2 regions of the Mesorhizobium sp. M7A.F.Ca.ET.027.02.1.1 genome follow, and region 1 is predicted to be linked to the other one. Evidence: predicted binding sites of a transcription regulator. Region 1 holds the regulator's gene; the other holds the start of a gene.
What was found. The regulator LexA, encoded in region 1, represses DNA repair genes until DNA is damaged. The targets are predictions, from matches to a motif close to TGTTCNNNNTGTGTTCNG.
Positions count from the first base shown of each region.

Region 2: uvrA (excinuclease ABC subunit UvrA) is a predicted target of LexA. The motif match lies at 1,562-1,579, and genes of this name have one in related genera.

Region 1 is NZ_RZOL01000165.1:1,447-11,914, forward strand. Features, by position in the region: gene trpC (indole-3-glycerol phosphate synthase TrpC) at 1-88, shown strand, start outside; gene moaC (cyclic pyranopterin monophosphate synthase MoaC) at 91-573, shown strand; gene glp (gephyrin-like molybdotransferase Glp) at 573-1,778, shown strand; gene EN749_RS18745 (alpha/beta hydrolase) at 1,828-2,658, opposite strand; gene EN749_RS18750 (AMP-binding protein) at 2,969-4,594, shown strand; gene kynA (tryptophan 2,3-dioxygenase) at 4,591-5,427, shown strand; gene kynU (kynureninase) at 5,499-6,746, shown strand; gene lexA (transcriptional repressor LexA) at 7,156-7,896, shown strand; gene EN749_RS18770 (ComEC/Rec2 family competence protein) at 7,890-10,352, opposite strand; partial or broken gene gltX (glutamate--tRNA ligase) at 10,455-10,468, shown strand, end outside.
Region 2 is NZ_RZOL01000018.1:26,090-30,454, forward strand. Features, by position in the region: gene EN749_RS04090 (ATP-dependent Clp protease proteolytic subunit) at 25-630, shown strand; gene EN749_RS04095 (hypothetical protein) at 723-1,019, shown strand; gene uvrA (excinuclease ABC subunit UvrA) at 1,729-4,365, shown strand, end outside.

The sequences.
Region 1 (10,468 bases):
TGTCGGCGAGAGCCTGATGCGGCAACAGGACGTCACCGCGGCGACGCGCCTGCTTCTGACAGGCAAGGCTTTGGCCGAGGCCATCTGACGATGGTATCGGGCCTTACCCATCTCGGCGCGCAGGGCGAGGCCAACATGGTCGACGTCGGCGACAAGGACGAAACAACGCGCACGGCGATCGCCGAAGGCTTTGTCGCGATGCAGCCCGAGACGCTGAAGATGATCCTCGCCGGCAACGCCAAGAAGGGCGATGTGCTCGGCACCGCGCGCATCGCCGGCATCATGGCGGCGAAGAAGACGCATGAACTGATCCCGCTCTGCCACCCGCTGCTTTTGACCAAGGTTTCCGTCGACATCGAGCCCGACCATGCTTTGCCCGGCCTGAAGGTCACCGCACTGGCGCGCGTCACCGGCAAGACGGGTGTCGAGATGGAAGCGCTGACCGCCGCTTCGGTCGCCTGCCTGACCATCTACGACATGGCCAAAGCAGTAGACCGCGCCATGGTCATCACCGGCATCCGCCTGGTCGAAAAGACCGGTGGCAAGTCGGGTGACTACAAGGCGAGCGCCTGATGGCGCTGGTTCCTATCGCGGAGGCGCTTGAACGCCTGCTTGATGGCGCGGCGCCTCTAGCCGGCGAAAGCGTTCCCCTGTTCGAGGCTGTGGATCGTGTTCTGGCGGAACCGGTCGTGGCACTTCGCACCCAGCCGCCTTTCAATGCTTCCGCCATGGACGGCTATGCAGCGCGCGCCGCCGACGTCACGTCGGTCCCATCCAGGCTGTCGGTGATCGGCATGGCGCCGGCTGGGCGTGGCTTCGACGGCACGGTCGGCCAGACGCAGGCCGTGCGCATCTTCACCGGCGCGCCGCTGCCCGAAGGCGCCGACACCATCGTCATCCAGGAGAATGTCCGCGATCTCGGCGGCGGCGAAATCGAAGTGACCGAGCCAACGGCGCAATGGCGCAATATCCGCCGCATCGGGCTCGATTTTTCAACAGGCGACATGCTGCTGGAAAAAGGCCGCTTGCTCGACCCGGCGGCACTGTCGCTGGCAGCATCGGCCAACCATCCTCGGGTCAGCGTGGTGAAACGGCCGCTGGTCGCCATTATCGCCACCGGCGACGAATTGCTGCCGCCGGGCAGCGATCTCGGCCCGGACCAGATCATTTCATCGAATGCCTATGGCGTCGCCGCCACCGCACACTCGGTCGGCGCCCGCGCGCTCGATCTCGGCATTGCCGCCGATCGCAAGGATGCTATCGCCGAACTGGTGCAAAAAGCGGTCGCGGCCGGTGCGGATGTCATTGTGACGCTTGGTGGCGCCTCGGTCGGCGATCACGACCTGATCCACGACGTGCTGACCGGCGAAGGCATGACGCTCGGCTTCTGGAAGATCGCCATGCGTCCTGGCAAGCCGCTGATGTTCGGCCGCCTCGGCGATATCAGGTGCATCGGCCTGCCCGGCAATCCGGTGGCAAGCCTGGTCTGCTCGCAATTGTTCCTGAAGCCGCTGCTGGCGCGGCTCGGCGGCCGCAATCATCGCCAGGACATTCGTCCGGCGCGGTTGGGTGCCGCCATGCCGGCCAATGATCTGCGCCAGGACTACGTCCGAGCCGTGGTCAGGGAAGATGACGGCGTGCTGGTGGCGACGCCGTTCGGTATCCAGGATTCCTCGATGCTGAGAATGCTGGCCGACGCCAACGGGCTGATCGTGCGGGCGCCGTTTGCCCCCGCAGCAGCTGCTGGCGAGGCCTGCAGCGTACTGATGCTGCGCTGAAGCAGAACAAGACAAACCATTAATAAAAAAATGGAAAATGATCTCGGTGCTAGCCCGATATCAAGGCGCGGCTCAGTGGGTGGGCCGGATCGGCAAGGCCGTCGACAATGCTGAAATGATGCCGGTCGGGCTCGACCACGGTGCTGGTTGCAGCACCGAGGCCCGTCCAGATGTTGGCAAGCAAGGCGTTCTGACGCAGGAACTCGGCGCGCTCGCCACCACCGGCCCAACAGGTGATGCGGACACCATCCATGGGCCGCAACAGTGCCGGGCTTTCCGCCAACGCCTCGGCCTCGTCGATGGCCAGAATCGCGTTCATCTCGGTGCGCATGATCGGACGCAGATCGTGGACACCCGAAATCGAAACGACATGGCGCACGCGCCGCGCCACATCGTCCGCCAGAGGCGTGGTTGTCGTCACCATCCGGCTGGCAAGATGGCCGCCGGCCGAATGTCCGGTCAGCATCAGCGGCCCGTCGACCATTGCCGCCGCCTTGCCGATCGCCACGCCGATCTCCTGGACGATGCCGGCGATGCGTAAGTCCGGGCACAGCGTGTAGGACGGCATCGCCACGGCAAAGCCGCTGCTGACCGCACCATTGGCGAGATGCGACCAGAAACTCTTGTCGAACGCCTTCCAGTAACCGCCATGGATGAACACCACCAACCCTTTGGGCGTGGCGCTGGGGAGGAAGAGATCGAGCCGATTGCGTCGCCCATCGCCATAGGTGATGTCGAGCCGTGCCCGGCCCTGCGCCGAGAGTGCGTCACGAAACGCTTGCGCAGGCTCCACCCACGCGGCCGGCCATCGGTCGCTGCCGGCGATATTCGCACCGTTGGCATAGGCATCATCCCAATCGACGATGTGACGTTCGAACATCTGCGCCCTTCCCCAAAAACGGCATCGCTGTTCCGCTAGCAATGGCCACCGCCACGCCATGCGTCAATGCTCTAGGGCAAAAACATTTTAGGCTTGAAACAAATTTCGACTGGTGCGATCCTGCCCGCACGAACAGCCGACAATGGGAGGTCTGCTGTGCTGCCCGAAGCCTGCAAATGGTCACCCCGTTCGGGTGGCGTCGAGCAAGGCGCGACTTGCGGCACGAAGCCTCCTCAAAAAAAGCAGGACCTTCAGATCACTGGTCAGGCGCCTCGCGCACTGGCCGTCCAGCAGACAGGAGAGCGGCGACATGCTTGGGCCTTCAGCGCATATCGACACGTTCACGCGCGATCACCTGCCGCCGCCGGAGCAATGGCCTGAAATCCTGCTCGACGGCTTCGACTATCCCGAACGCCTCAACGCCGGTGTCGAACTGACCGACAGGCTGGTCGAGAAAGGCCTGGGCGACCACACCGCGCTGATCGGCAATGGCCGCCGCCGCACCTACAAGGAACTGTCCGACTGGACGAACAGGCTGGCCCACGCGCTGGTCGAGAATTATGGGGTCGAGCCGGGCAACCGGGTGCTGATCCGTTCGGCCAACAACCCCGCAATGGTCGCCTGCTGGCTGGCCGCCACCAAGGTTGGCGCCGTGGTCGTCAACACCATGCCGATGCTGCGCGCCGGCGAACTCGCCAAGATCGTCGACAAAGCGGAAATCACCGTCGCGCTCTGCGACACCAGGCTGATGGACGAGATGACCGCCTGCGCCAAGGACAGCGCATTCCTCAAGCAGGTCATCGGTTTCGACGGCACCGCCAACCATGATGCTGAACTCGATCGTGCCGCTCTCGACAAGCCGGTGACGTTCACCGCAGTCGACACCGGCCGCGACGATGTTGCCCTGCTCGGCTTCACCTCGGGCACAACAGGCGTTCCGAAGGCGACGATGCATTTTCACCGCGACCTGCTGATCATCGCCGACGCCTACGCCCGCGAAATCCTGGAGGTGACGCCGGACGACATCTTCGTCGGCTCGCCGCCGCTGGCCTTCACCTTCGGCCTTGGCGGACTCGCCATCTTCCCGCTGCGCTTCGGTGCGGCGGCGACGCTGCTGGAGCAGGCGACGCCACCCAACATGATCCACATCATCGAGACCTACAAAGCGACGATCTCTTTCACCGCGCCGACTGCCTACCGCGCCATGCTGAAGGCCATGGATGAAGGAGCGGACCTGTCATCGCTGCGCGTCGCCGTTTCGGCCGGCGAAACCTTGCCTGCTCCCGTTTTCGAAGAGTGGACACAAAAGACCGGAAAGCCGATCCTCGACGGCATCGGAGCCACCGAGATGCTGCACATCTTCATCTCCAACCGTTTTGACGACATGAAGCCCGCGTCGACCGGAAAGCCGGTGGGCGGCTACGAGGCGCGCGTCGTCGATGACGAGATGCGCGAGGTGCCACGCGGCGCGACCGGCAGGCTTGCGGTGCGCGGACCGACCGGCTGCCGCTACATGGCCGATGACAGGCAGAAGGAATACGTGCGCGACGGCTGGAACCTCACCGGCGATACCTTCACGCAGGACGAGGAAGGCTTCTTCCATTTCGCCGCACGCTCCGACGACATGATCGTCAGCGCCGGCTACAACATCGCCGGTCCCGAGGTCGAGGCGGCGCTGCTGGCGCACCCGGACGTCGCCGAATGCGCTGTCATTGGCGCCGAGGACGCCGAGCGCGGCCAGATCGTCGAGGCGCATGTCGTGCTGGTGCAGGGCGTCGCGCCCGACGCCCTCACCACCAAGCGCCTGCAGGACCATGTCAAGGCAATGATCGCGCCCTATAAATATCCGCGATCGGTAAAATTCATCGCCGCCCTGCCCAAGACCCAGACCGGCAAGATCCAGCGCTTCCGGCTGCGCACGGAGAAAATCGATTGAGCGAGCCATACGATCCGGCGTCCGAAGGCGCCCAGATGTCGTTCAAGGAGCGCATGTCCTACAGCGACTACCTGCACCTGGAGAAAGTGCTGGAGGCCCAAACGCCGCTGTCATCGGCGCATGACGAGATGCTGTTCATCATCCAGCATCAGACCTCCGAACTCTGGATGAAGCTCGCTCTGCACGAGATCGGCGCCGCGATCCGTTCCATCCGCGCCGACCGGCTCGAGCCGAGCTTCAAGATGCTGTCGCGCGTTGCGCGGATCTTCGAGCAGCTGAACAATGCCTGGGATGTGCTGCGGACGATGACGCCGAGCGAATACACCGAGTTCCGCGACGCGCTCGGCCAGTCCTCGGGTTTCCAGTCCTGGCAGTATCGCGCCATCGAGTTCATGGCCGGCAACCGCAACCTGGCCATGCTCGGGCCGCACAAGCACCGGCCCGACCTGAGCGGAAAGCTGGAAGCGATCCTGACCGAACCATCGCTCTACGACGAAGCGCTGCTGCTGCTTGCGCGCAACGGATTCGACATCGGTGCCGATGCCAAGCGCACGGGCTGGCGTGAGACGCGAACCGAGAATGAAGAGGTGCTGGTCGCCTGGCAAACCATTTACCGCGATCCGCAGCGCTACTGGATGTTCTACGAACTGGCAGAGAAGCTGGTCGACTTCGAGGATTATTTCCGCCGCTGGCGCTTCAACCACGTCACCACGGTTGAGCGCATTATCGGTCTGAAACGCGGCACCGGCGGCACGTCGGGTGCTTCGTATCTGAAGAAGATGCTCGAGGTGGTGCTGTTCCCGGAACTGTGGACGGTCCGCACCCGGCTCTGACATCGTCGAAATGAAAACAGCGACGCGCGGCGGCGGAACACCCTTCGCGAACAACCGGGGACTGACTGACCATGAGTGGATTTCCTGATCTCGCCGCAGTCGAAGCGATGGATGCCACAGATCCGCTGCGGGCCATGCGCGACCGTTTCATTCTGCCGGAGGGGGTGATCTATCTCGACGGCAATTCACTGGGGGCAGCGTCTCATGCCGTTTTCGGCGAGCTGCAGCAGGCGGCAACCCAGGAATGGGCCCAGGACCTCATCCGAGCCTGGAATACGGCCGGATGGTTCGAGATGCCGATCGAACTCGGCGATCAACTCGGACGCCTGATTGGAGCCGCGGCCGGCCAGACCGTCGTCTGCGACACGACGTCGACCAACATCTACAAGGTGCTGCATGCGGCGCTGGAGATGCGGCCGGGCCGGTCGGTCATCGTCGCCGAGGGTGACAGTTTCCCCACCGACCTGTACATCGCCGAAGGGGTGGCCTCGACACGGGACGGCGTCCTGCTGCGCCTCGCGGGCGTCGACGCGCCCACCATCGAAGAGCTGATCGACGAAAACGTCGCGGTGGTGCTGGTCAACCACGTCAACTACAAATCGGGTGAACTGCGCGACATGGCGGCGCTGACGCGCAAGGCTCATGCGGCCGGAGCGCTGATCGTCTGGGATCTATGCCACACCGCCGGCGCCCTGCCCGTCGAGCTCGATCAGGCAAATGCCGATTTCGCCATCGGCTGCACTTACAAGTACCTCAACGGCGGTCCGGGCGCACCGGCCTTCATCTATGCCGCGCAGCGCCATCACGGCGATATCAGCCAGCCGCTCAGCGGCTGGTGGGGCCATGCGCGGCCCTTTGCCTTCGAACGGGGGTATGTTGCCGGCACCGGTATCCGCCGCTTTCTGTGCGGCACCCAGCCGGTCCTGTCGATGCGGGCGCTCAAAGGCGCGCTTGTCATCTGGAACGACGTCGACATGGCGGCATTGCGAAAAAAGAGCGTCGCGCTGACGGAACTGTTCATCCAGCTCGTCGAAGCAAAGTGCGGCGCCTATGGCCTCACGCTGGAGACCACCCGCGACGCGACCAGGCGCGGCAGCCAGGTGTCGTTCCTTCACGATCACGGCTATCAAATCATGCGGGCGCTGATCGAGCGCGGCGTCATCGGTGATTTTCGCGCGCCATCGACCATCCGTTTCGGCTTCACGCCGCTCTATGTCGGCTACAAGGATGTGTGGCTGGCGGTTGAGGTGCTGGCGGATATTCTGCGCACGGGCGCATGGAAGGACCAGCGTTTCGCCGTCAAGGAAGCCGTTACCTGACGCAACGATCTCCGCGATTTGCCGTCGCCGCCCTCACTGCCCGGCGGATGACGGAGGGCTGAATTCCAGCCACAAATGCCAACAGACGTTGGCGTTTTGGCTCCGTTTCGTTCACGGCAAACGAACGTCCCGAAGATTGATAGCGTCCCTTGTGGAGGTCGATCGGCAGATGATGCCAAGCCTTGGGTCGAGGATGAGCCACAGGTCATTAACCATAATGATTTCAATGTGAGCAGGCGCATTGCCGTGGTTGGCGCCTGTCGATCGCGACCCGCTGGCAAGCCCAAATAATTTCAGCAGCCTTAACAAATTCATTAAACTTTAAACGGTTGCAGAACACAACTGGAACAGATAGTGTTTGTTCTGGGTTTGTTTTTCGATTCTGGTTTCAGGTAATCTGGGGGCCGCCATGCTGACACGCAAGCAACATGAACTGCTGATGTTCATCCATGAACGCCTGAAGGAGAGCGGCATTCCGCCATCCTTCGACGAGATGAAGGAGGCGCTCGACCTTGCCTCCAAATCCGGGATTCATCGGCTGATCACCGCACTTGAGGAGCGCGGCTTTATTCGCCGGTTGCCCAACCGGGCACGCGCGCTGGAAGTGCTGCGATTGCCGGACTCGATCGCGCCCGGCCTCAACGCGGCAAAGAAGTTTTCGCCAAGCGTCATCCAGGGCAGTCTCGGTCAGGGTGGTGCCCTTGGCCGGCAGATCAAGCCGGCGCCTTCGCGGATGCCCTCGCCCGGCAATGATGACGATGCGGTCTCCGCCGTGTCGATCCCGGTCATGGGCCGTATCGCCGCCGGTGTGCCGATCGATGCCATCCAGCATCAGACGCATTCGATCTCGGTGCCGCCGGACATGATCATGGGCGGTGCCCACTATGCGCTGGAGGTCAAGGGCGACTCGATGATCGAGGCCGGTATCTTCGACGGCGACACCGTCATCATCCGCAATGCCGACACGGCGAACCCCGGCGAGATCATCGTGGCGCTGGTCGATGAAGAGGAAGCGACGCTGAAGCGGTTCCGCCGCAAGGGCGCTTCGATTGCTCTCGAAGCCGCCAATCCAGCCTATGAAACCCGTATTTTCGGGCCGGACAGGGTCAAGGTGCAAGGCAAGCTCGTTGGCCTGATCCGCCGCTACTGAGGCGGCTGCGTTTCAGCCACTGGCTTCTCGGGTCTCTTGAAGGGTGGCAGCCCCCTCGCCTCGCGCGAGAATTTGCGTTGCGCATGCCAGGGCCGGTATGGGCTGTCCACGGCGAAGCTGATCGTCGCCGGCGTGGTCGCCGATTGGCGATCGAAGAAGATCGCGGCACTGCCTTTGCGAGCCAGTTGCCGCTTGGTGATGACGAGAACCAGCGGGTTGTGACAGGCGTCATACGCGGTGGCGTCATTGATGACGATCAGCTCGGCGAAACCGCAGGCTTTCCAGGTGTCCTTGCGGTCCTCGACATAGGCAATGATCGCACCGGACGTGTGCCTGGCCACGCAGACGCCTGAGGTGCAATAGAACGGCGATCCCGGCGGTAGCTCAACGGCATCCGCGACGTCGAATTGCCCGTCGCCCTTGTCGAACACCTCCGGCACGACGATGGTTTCGGATATTAGTGCGCGTTTCCAGTTGTCGACGGTGAATTCGTTCGGCCGAGCGCGGCTGACGGCGAGTTCGCCACCGCCGATCGGCAAGGCAACCAGTCGGGCGTCCTCCGAGATCAGCACATCCGGCGTGCGCGTATCCGAGACGGTCAGCAAGCCTGCCAGCGCGCATGGCAGAGCAGCGAGCCGCAGCCAAGTTGTCGCCATTGTCGCGATGACCAGGGCAATTGTCACCAGCAGGACAGATTGCTGCGAAATCAGCCCAACCGCATCGACAGGCGAACGTTCGGAGATCCAACCCGATATGGCGATCATCACCGTCAGACCCTTGCCCATCAGGTAGAGGGCCGGCCAATCCAATCCGAAAGGCATCAGCAGCGCGCTTGCGACAGCCAGGAACATGACGACGGTGACGATCGGCATAACCGCCAGATTGGCGAACAGGCTGAGCGGCGACACACGCTGAAAATGCCAGATGGCAAACAGCGTCGTGGCGCTGCCGGCGATGATGGAGGTCATGGCAAGGCCGGTTGCCGCGAGCACGAACTTTCGCGTCAGGAAACCGGGCATGGATCGCTTTGGGGGCGGCGGTCTTGCTTTTCCCGCGCGGTGAACGGCCCAGCCGGCATAGGCGCCGACCAGAGCCGCGGTCGCGGCGAACGACATCTGAAAACTCGGGCCGACCACCTCATGCGGCGACACCACGATGACGGCGATCGCCGAGATCGCCAGATTGCGCATGGTGAGTGCTGCTCGATCGAACAGCACGGCAATCAGCATCACCGCCAGCATGATGAAGCTGCGCTCGGCGGCAACGACGACTCCAGAGATGATGAGATAGGCCGCGATCGAGAACAGTGCGGCGACGGCGGCATACTTCTTGACCGGGCGACGCGCGGAAAAGTCGGGAAACAACGCGAAGGCGCCGCGCAGCAAGCCCATGATGGTGCCTGCGACCAGCGCCATGTGCAGTCCCGAAATCGAGATGATGTGGTAGATGCCGGTACGTCGCATCGCCTCATTGATGTCATCGGGAATGCCGGCGCGCACGCCGACGATCAGCGCCGCGGCGATCTCGCCTTCGGCGCCGCCGACGCTCGCCCTGATATGGTCGGCGATGGCCTCGCGGGCATTTTCCACGCTAGAGGAAATTCGGGCCGGCAGCGACATGTCGCCACCATCGCTGACGACAAGCTTGGGGTTGCCGAGAAAGAACCCGCTGCCGCCGATGCCGGCAAAATAGCTGTCGAAGGAGAAATCATAGCTGTCCGGCCGCACCGGCCCGGTCGGCGGCAAAAGCTTGGCATATCCAGTGATGAGGGAGCCTGCGGTCACGTCAGCCGGGATCTTGCGTGCCGAAAGCCGCACCCGTTCCGGCGCATAGCGCAGTTTCGGTCTTGCGGTCGATGTCACGTCGATGGTCAGCCGGATACGGCCAGTTTCCATCCGGTCGAGCGAGACGACGCGGCCGGTCACCTGCGTCGAGATTTCCGAGCCCAACATTTGTGTGCCCGCACGCCACGTCTCGACCTTGGCAGCAAGCAGTCCTAGGGCGCACAAAAGCGCCGCCATGAAACACAGATGGGTCTTTGGCCATGAGCGCGAGACCAGCGCACAGATCCCCGTCAAGATGACAACCGCGACAGGTCTCGCAAAGTCGGGTTCAGCCGTCAGCGAAAAATAGCCGATCGCTCCGATCGCCAGGCAGACCGGCACCAGCAGGAAGGCCACGCCCCGGTCGAGTTCCAGGCTCGCCGCCGTGTTCACGCTGTGGCGCAGGCGAGGCAGTGATGTCAGGCTGATTTGCCGGCGCACGCGAACGATCCTGCCGGTTTCGGCAACAGGAACAGAGGCGGCGACATCCGCTTGCAAGGGCGCCTTGCCGGGATCCGGCACAAGGGGCGATGGCGGCGGTAATGGGGCTGGCCGAGGCGCAAACAGGGACCGTTCGCTGACGCCGATGGCAGCGTCCTCGCCCTGATCCGAGCCCCAGCCTCGTCCAGCCATCGGGTCTGCCCCTTGCGCCCTCGACACCCTATGCTACATGAACGCCGGGCGCGCGAAAGCCCGCGCAACCGCACCCCGCTTCAGATGGTTTCCGAGAGTTCCATGTCCGACAAGGT
Region 2 (4,365 bases), on a different contig from region 1:
AAACAAAACGGACGGAGAGAGACAATGAGCGGTGTTGCCAGTCTGGTGCCGATGGTCATCGAGCAATCGAGCCGCGGCGAACGTGCCTTCGACATCTTTTCGCGGCTGCTGCGCGAGCGCATCATCTTCATCAACGGCGAGATCAACGACGACATCTCGGCGCTGGTCTGCGCGCAGCTTTTGTCGCTGGAATCGGACAATCCCGACAAGGAGATCTCGCTCTACATCAACTCGCCGGGCGGCGTGGTGACCAGCGGCTTCGCCATCTACGATACGATGCAATATATCAGCTGCCCGGTGTCCACCGTATGCATGGGCTTTGCCGCCTCGATGGGCTCGTTCCTGCTGATGGCAGGCACACCGGGGCGCCGGATTTCCCTGCCGAATGCCACTATCCTGCTGCATCAGCCGCTGGGTGGGTTCCAGGGCCAGGCATCCGACATCCAGCGCCATGCAGAGCGCATCGGCCGGACGAAACGGCACATGGCCGAACTTTACGCGCAGCATTGCGGCCGCAGCTATGAAGAGGTGGAACGCACGCTCGACCGCGACCACTTCATGACCGCCCGCGAGGCCCAGGCCTGGGGCATCGTCGACCACGTTTTCGACACGCGAAAGAAAGCGGCGTAAGCCAGGGCCGGATCGGAGACCGTCCGGCAGGTTGTCGAAGATTTGACGATGCCGGTCTGGTTCCATCGGCGGCGCGCCACTATAGTCCTGGGATGACCGACACTCATCAGTCCAGATCATTGCACCGCGTCATCGCCGTTGCAGCGCTCGCCATTGCGGCCCTCATCAGCGGCGCGGCACTTGCCGACGACAGTTCGTCGTCGACGCAAAAAAGCGCCCTTCCCGGCGTAACCGGCGACTACCGCATCGCCAAGCCGGCTCCCGAGCCGGACGATGCGCTGCCAGCCGGCGAGAACGGTACATTCAAGATCGGCGATACCGATGTCAGGATTTCCGGCAGCATCACTGTCGATGTCGGCGCCGGCTCGATCGGGCCGCCGCGCCACTGACAGCGCGTCGCGCTGCGCCTGTCGCCCACAAGACAGTCCCAAATAAAAACGGCCCCGCCGTGCCTTGGGCAAACGGACGGGGCCTTTTTGGATCTCAAATCCAATTTTGCCGGGAGTGTACTGCCGGCGTTTGATTTCGGATGCACCGCGGCATTCAGCCGACGATCCGACTAGCAGTCTCTGATTTTTACGAGAGACGGCAGGTCACGGTTTGCCGGCTGGCGAAAACGCTGAACCCTGGCACTTATGCCTGCCTAGGCTCCAGTGACAACTGGAACCCTAGGGGACGATCCGGTGGCGTCATAGCTCCGCTCCTCTGTCCGTTGCGATTGTTGTCAATTCGAAGCACAAATCGCAAATGCCTGCGGCGTCTCGCAGGCCGCCTTTGGGCGGCGAGGCCATCGAAAGACGGCCGTCTTCGTTGACTGCTGGAGACTGCTCCCGTCAGCTGGTGGCGTCAACCATCAATAGCCGGTTACCGAAAAATGTGATCGCCGGGAGGTTACGTGCAAGTCAGTTTTTGCACAGCTTTGTCAGGAGCGTGTTCGGCCTTTGTTCTTTCCGCTTGCCCGTTCACGCGAAAGACGCTTAAACGCTCTCGTCGGGAATTGTGGCGTATCTCGACGTGGCGGCAAAACTACCTACATAGGGGATGGCCGGGAAAACCCGCCATTCCAGGAAATTCCAGATTCTGAGGCGGCGACCGGCTATGGCCGACCATAAATATCTTTCCATTCGCGGGGCGCGCGAACACAATCTGAAGAATGTCGATCTCGACTTGCCGCGTGACAGCCTGATTGTCATGACCGGCCTGTCGGGATCCGGCAAGTCATCGCTTGCCTTCGACACGATCTATGCCGAGGGCCAGCGCCGCTACGTCGAAAGCCTGTCGGCCTACGCGCGGCAATTCCTTGAGATGATGCAGAAGCCTGACGTCGACCAGATCGACGGCCTGTCGCCCGCCATTTCCATCGAGCAGAAGACCACCTCGAAGAACCCGCGTTCAACGGTCGGCACCGTCACCGAGATCTACGACTATATGCGGCTGCTTTTTGCGCGCGTCGGCATCCCCTATTCGCCAGCCACCGGCCTGCCGATCGAGAGCCAGACGGTTTCGCAGATGGTCGACCGCGTGCTGGCGATCGAGGAAGGCACGCGCCTGTTCATCCTGGCGCCGATGGTGCGCGGCCGCAAAGGCGAGTACCGCAAGGAACTCTTGGAGCTGCAGAAGAAGGGCTTTCAACGCGTCAAGGTCGACGGCGTCTTCTATGAGATCGCCGACGTGCCGGCGCTGGACAAGAAGTACAAGCATGACCTCGACGTCGTCGTCGACCGCATCGTCGTGCGCGGCGATCTGGCGACGCGGCTCGCCGATTCCATCGAAACGGCGCTGAAGCTGGCCGATGGGCTGGCGGTCGCCGAATTCGCCGACAAGCCGCTCGATGCCAGCCAGACCGGCGAGGATTCGGTCAACAAGTCGAAGAACGAGACGCATGAGCGCATCCTGTTCTCGGAAAAGTTCGCTTGCCCGGTCTCCGGCTTCACCATTCCGGAAATCGAACCGCGGCTGTTCTCGTTCAACAACCCGTTCGGCGCCTGCCCGACCTGCGACGGTCTCGGCAGCCAGCGTGCCATCGACGGCAATCTGATCGTTCCGGACGAGAACATCTCGCTGCGGGACGGCGCCGTCAGCCCGTGGGCGAAATCGACTTCCCCCTATTACGCTCAAACGCTGGAAGCGCTGGGCAAGGCCTATGGCTTCAAGCTTGGCGACAAGTTCAAGGATTTGTCCGAAGAGGCCAAGGAAGCTATCCTGCACGGCACGGGTGAGCGCGAAATCACCTTCCAGTATGATGACGGCCTGCGCTCCTACAAGACCACCAAGACCTTTGAAGGCGTCATTCCCAATCTCGAGCGGCGCTGGAAAGAGACCGAATCCGCCTGGATGCGTGAAGAGATCGAGCGCTTCATGTCGGCCACGCCCTGCCCGGCCTGCAAGGGTTATCGGCTGAAGCCCGAGTCGCTGGCGGTGAAAATCGCCGGCAGGCACATCGGCGAAGTCACCGAGCTTTCCATTCGCAAGGCCGACCAGTGGTTCACTGACCTGCCGGCGTCGCTCAACGACAAGCAGAACGAGATCGCGGTGCGCGTCTTGAAGGAAATCCGCGAGCGGCTGCGCTTCCTCAACGATGTCGGGCTCGACTATCTGACGCTGTCGCGCAATTCCGGCACGCTGTCGGGCGGCGAGAGCCAGCGCATCCGGCTGGCATCGCAGATCGGCTCCGGTCTCACCGGCGTGCTCTATGTGCTGGACGAACCGTCGATCGGCCTGCATCAGCGCGACAATGCCCGCCTCCTCGATACGCTGAAGCACCTGCGCGATATCGGCAACACGGTGATCGTCGTCGAGCATGACGAGGACGCCATCCTGCATGCCGACTATGTCGTCGACATGGGTCCGGCCGCCGGCATCCATGGCGGCGAGATCATCGCCCAGGGCACGCCGCAGCAGGTAATGGCCAATCCCAATTCGATCACCGGCAAATATCTGTCCGGCGCGCTCGAAGTGGCGACGCCCGGCGTGCGGCGTGAAGCGAAGAAGAACCGCCGCCTGAAGATCGTCGGCGCGCGCGGCAACAATCTGAAGAACGTCACCGCCGAAATCCCGCTCGGCACCTTCACCGCCGTCACCGGCGTGTCGGGCGGCGGCAAGTCGACCTTCCTGATCGAAACCCTGTTCAAGGCTGCCTCGCGCCGCATCATGGGCTCGCGCGAGCACCCGGCCGACCACGACCGCATCGAGGGCCTCGAATTCCTCGACAAGGTCATCGACATCGACCAGTCGCCCATTGGCAGGACCCCGCGTTCGAATCCCGCCACCTATACAGGCGCTTTCACACCGATCCGCGATTGGTTCGCGGGCCTGCCGGAAGCCAAGGCGCGCGGCTATCAGCCCGGACGTTTTTCGTTCAACGTCAAGGGCGGCCGTTGCGAGGCCTGCCAGGGCGACGGCGTCATCAAGATCGAGATGCACTTCTTGCCCGACGTCTACGTCACCTGCGACGTCTGCCACGGCAAACGCTATAACAGAGAGACGCTCGACGTCGTGTTCAAGGGCAAGTCGATCGCCGACGTGCTCGACATGACAGTCGAGGAAGGCGTCGACTTCTTCGCCGCCGTGCCCGGCGTGCGCGACAAGCTCGATACGCTGAAGCAGGTCGGCCTCGGCTACATCCATATCGGCCAGCAGGCGACGACGCTGTCCGGCGGCGAGGCGCAGCGCATTAAGCTCGCCAAGGAACTGTCGCGCAAGGCAACCGGCAAGACGCTCTACATCCTCGACGAG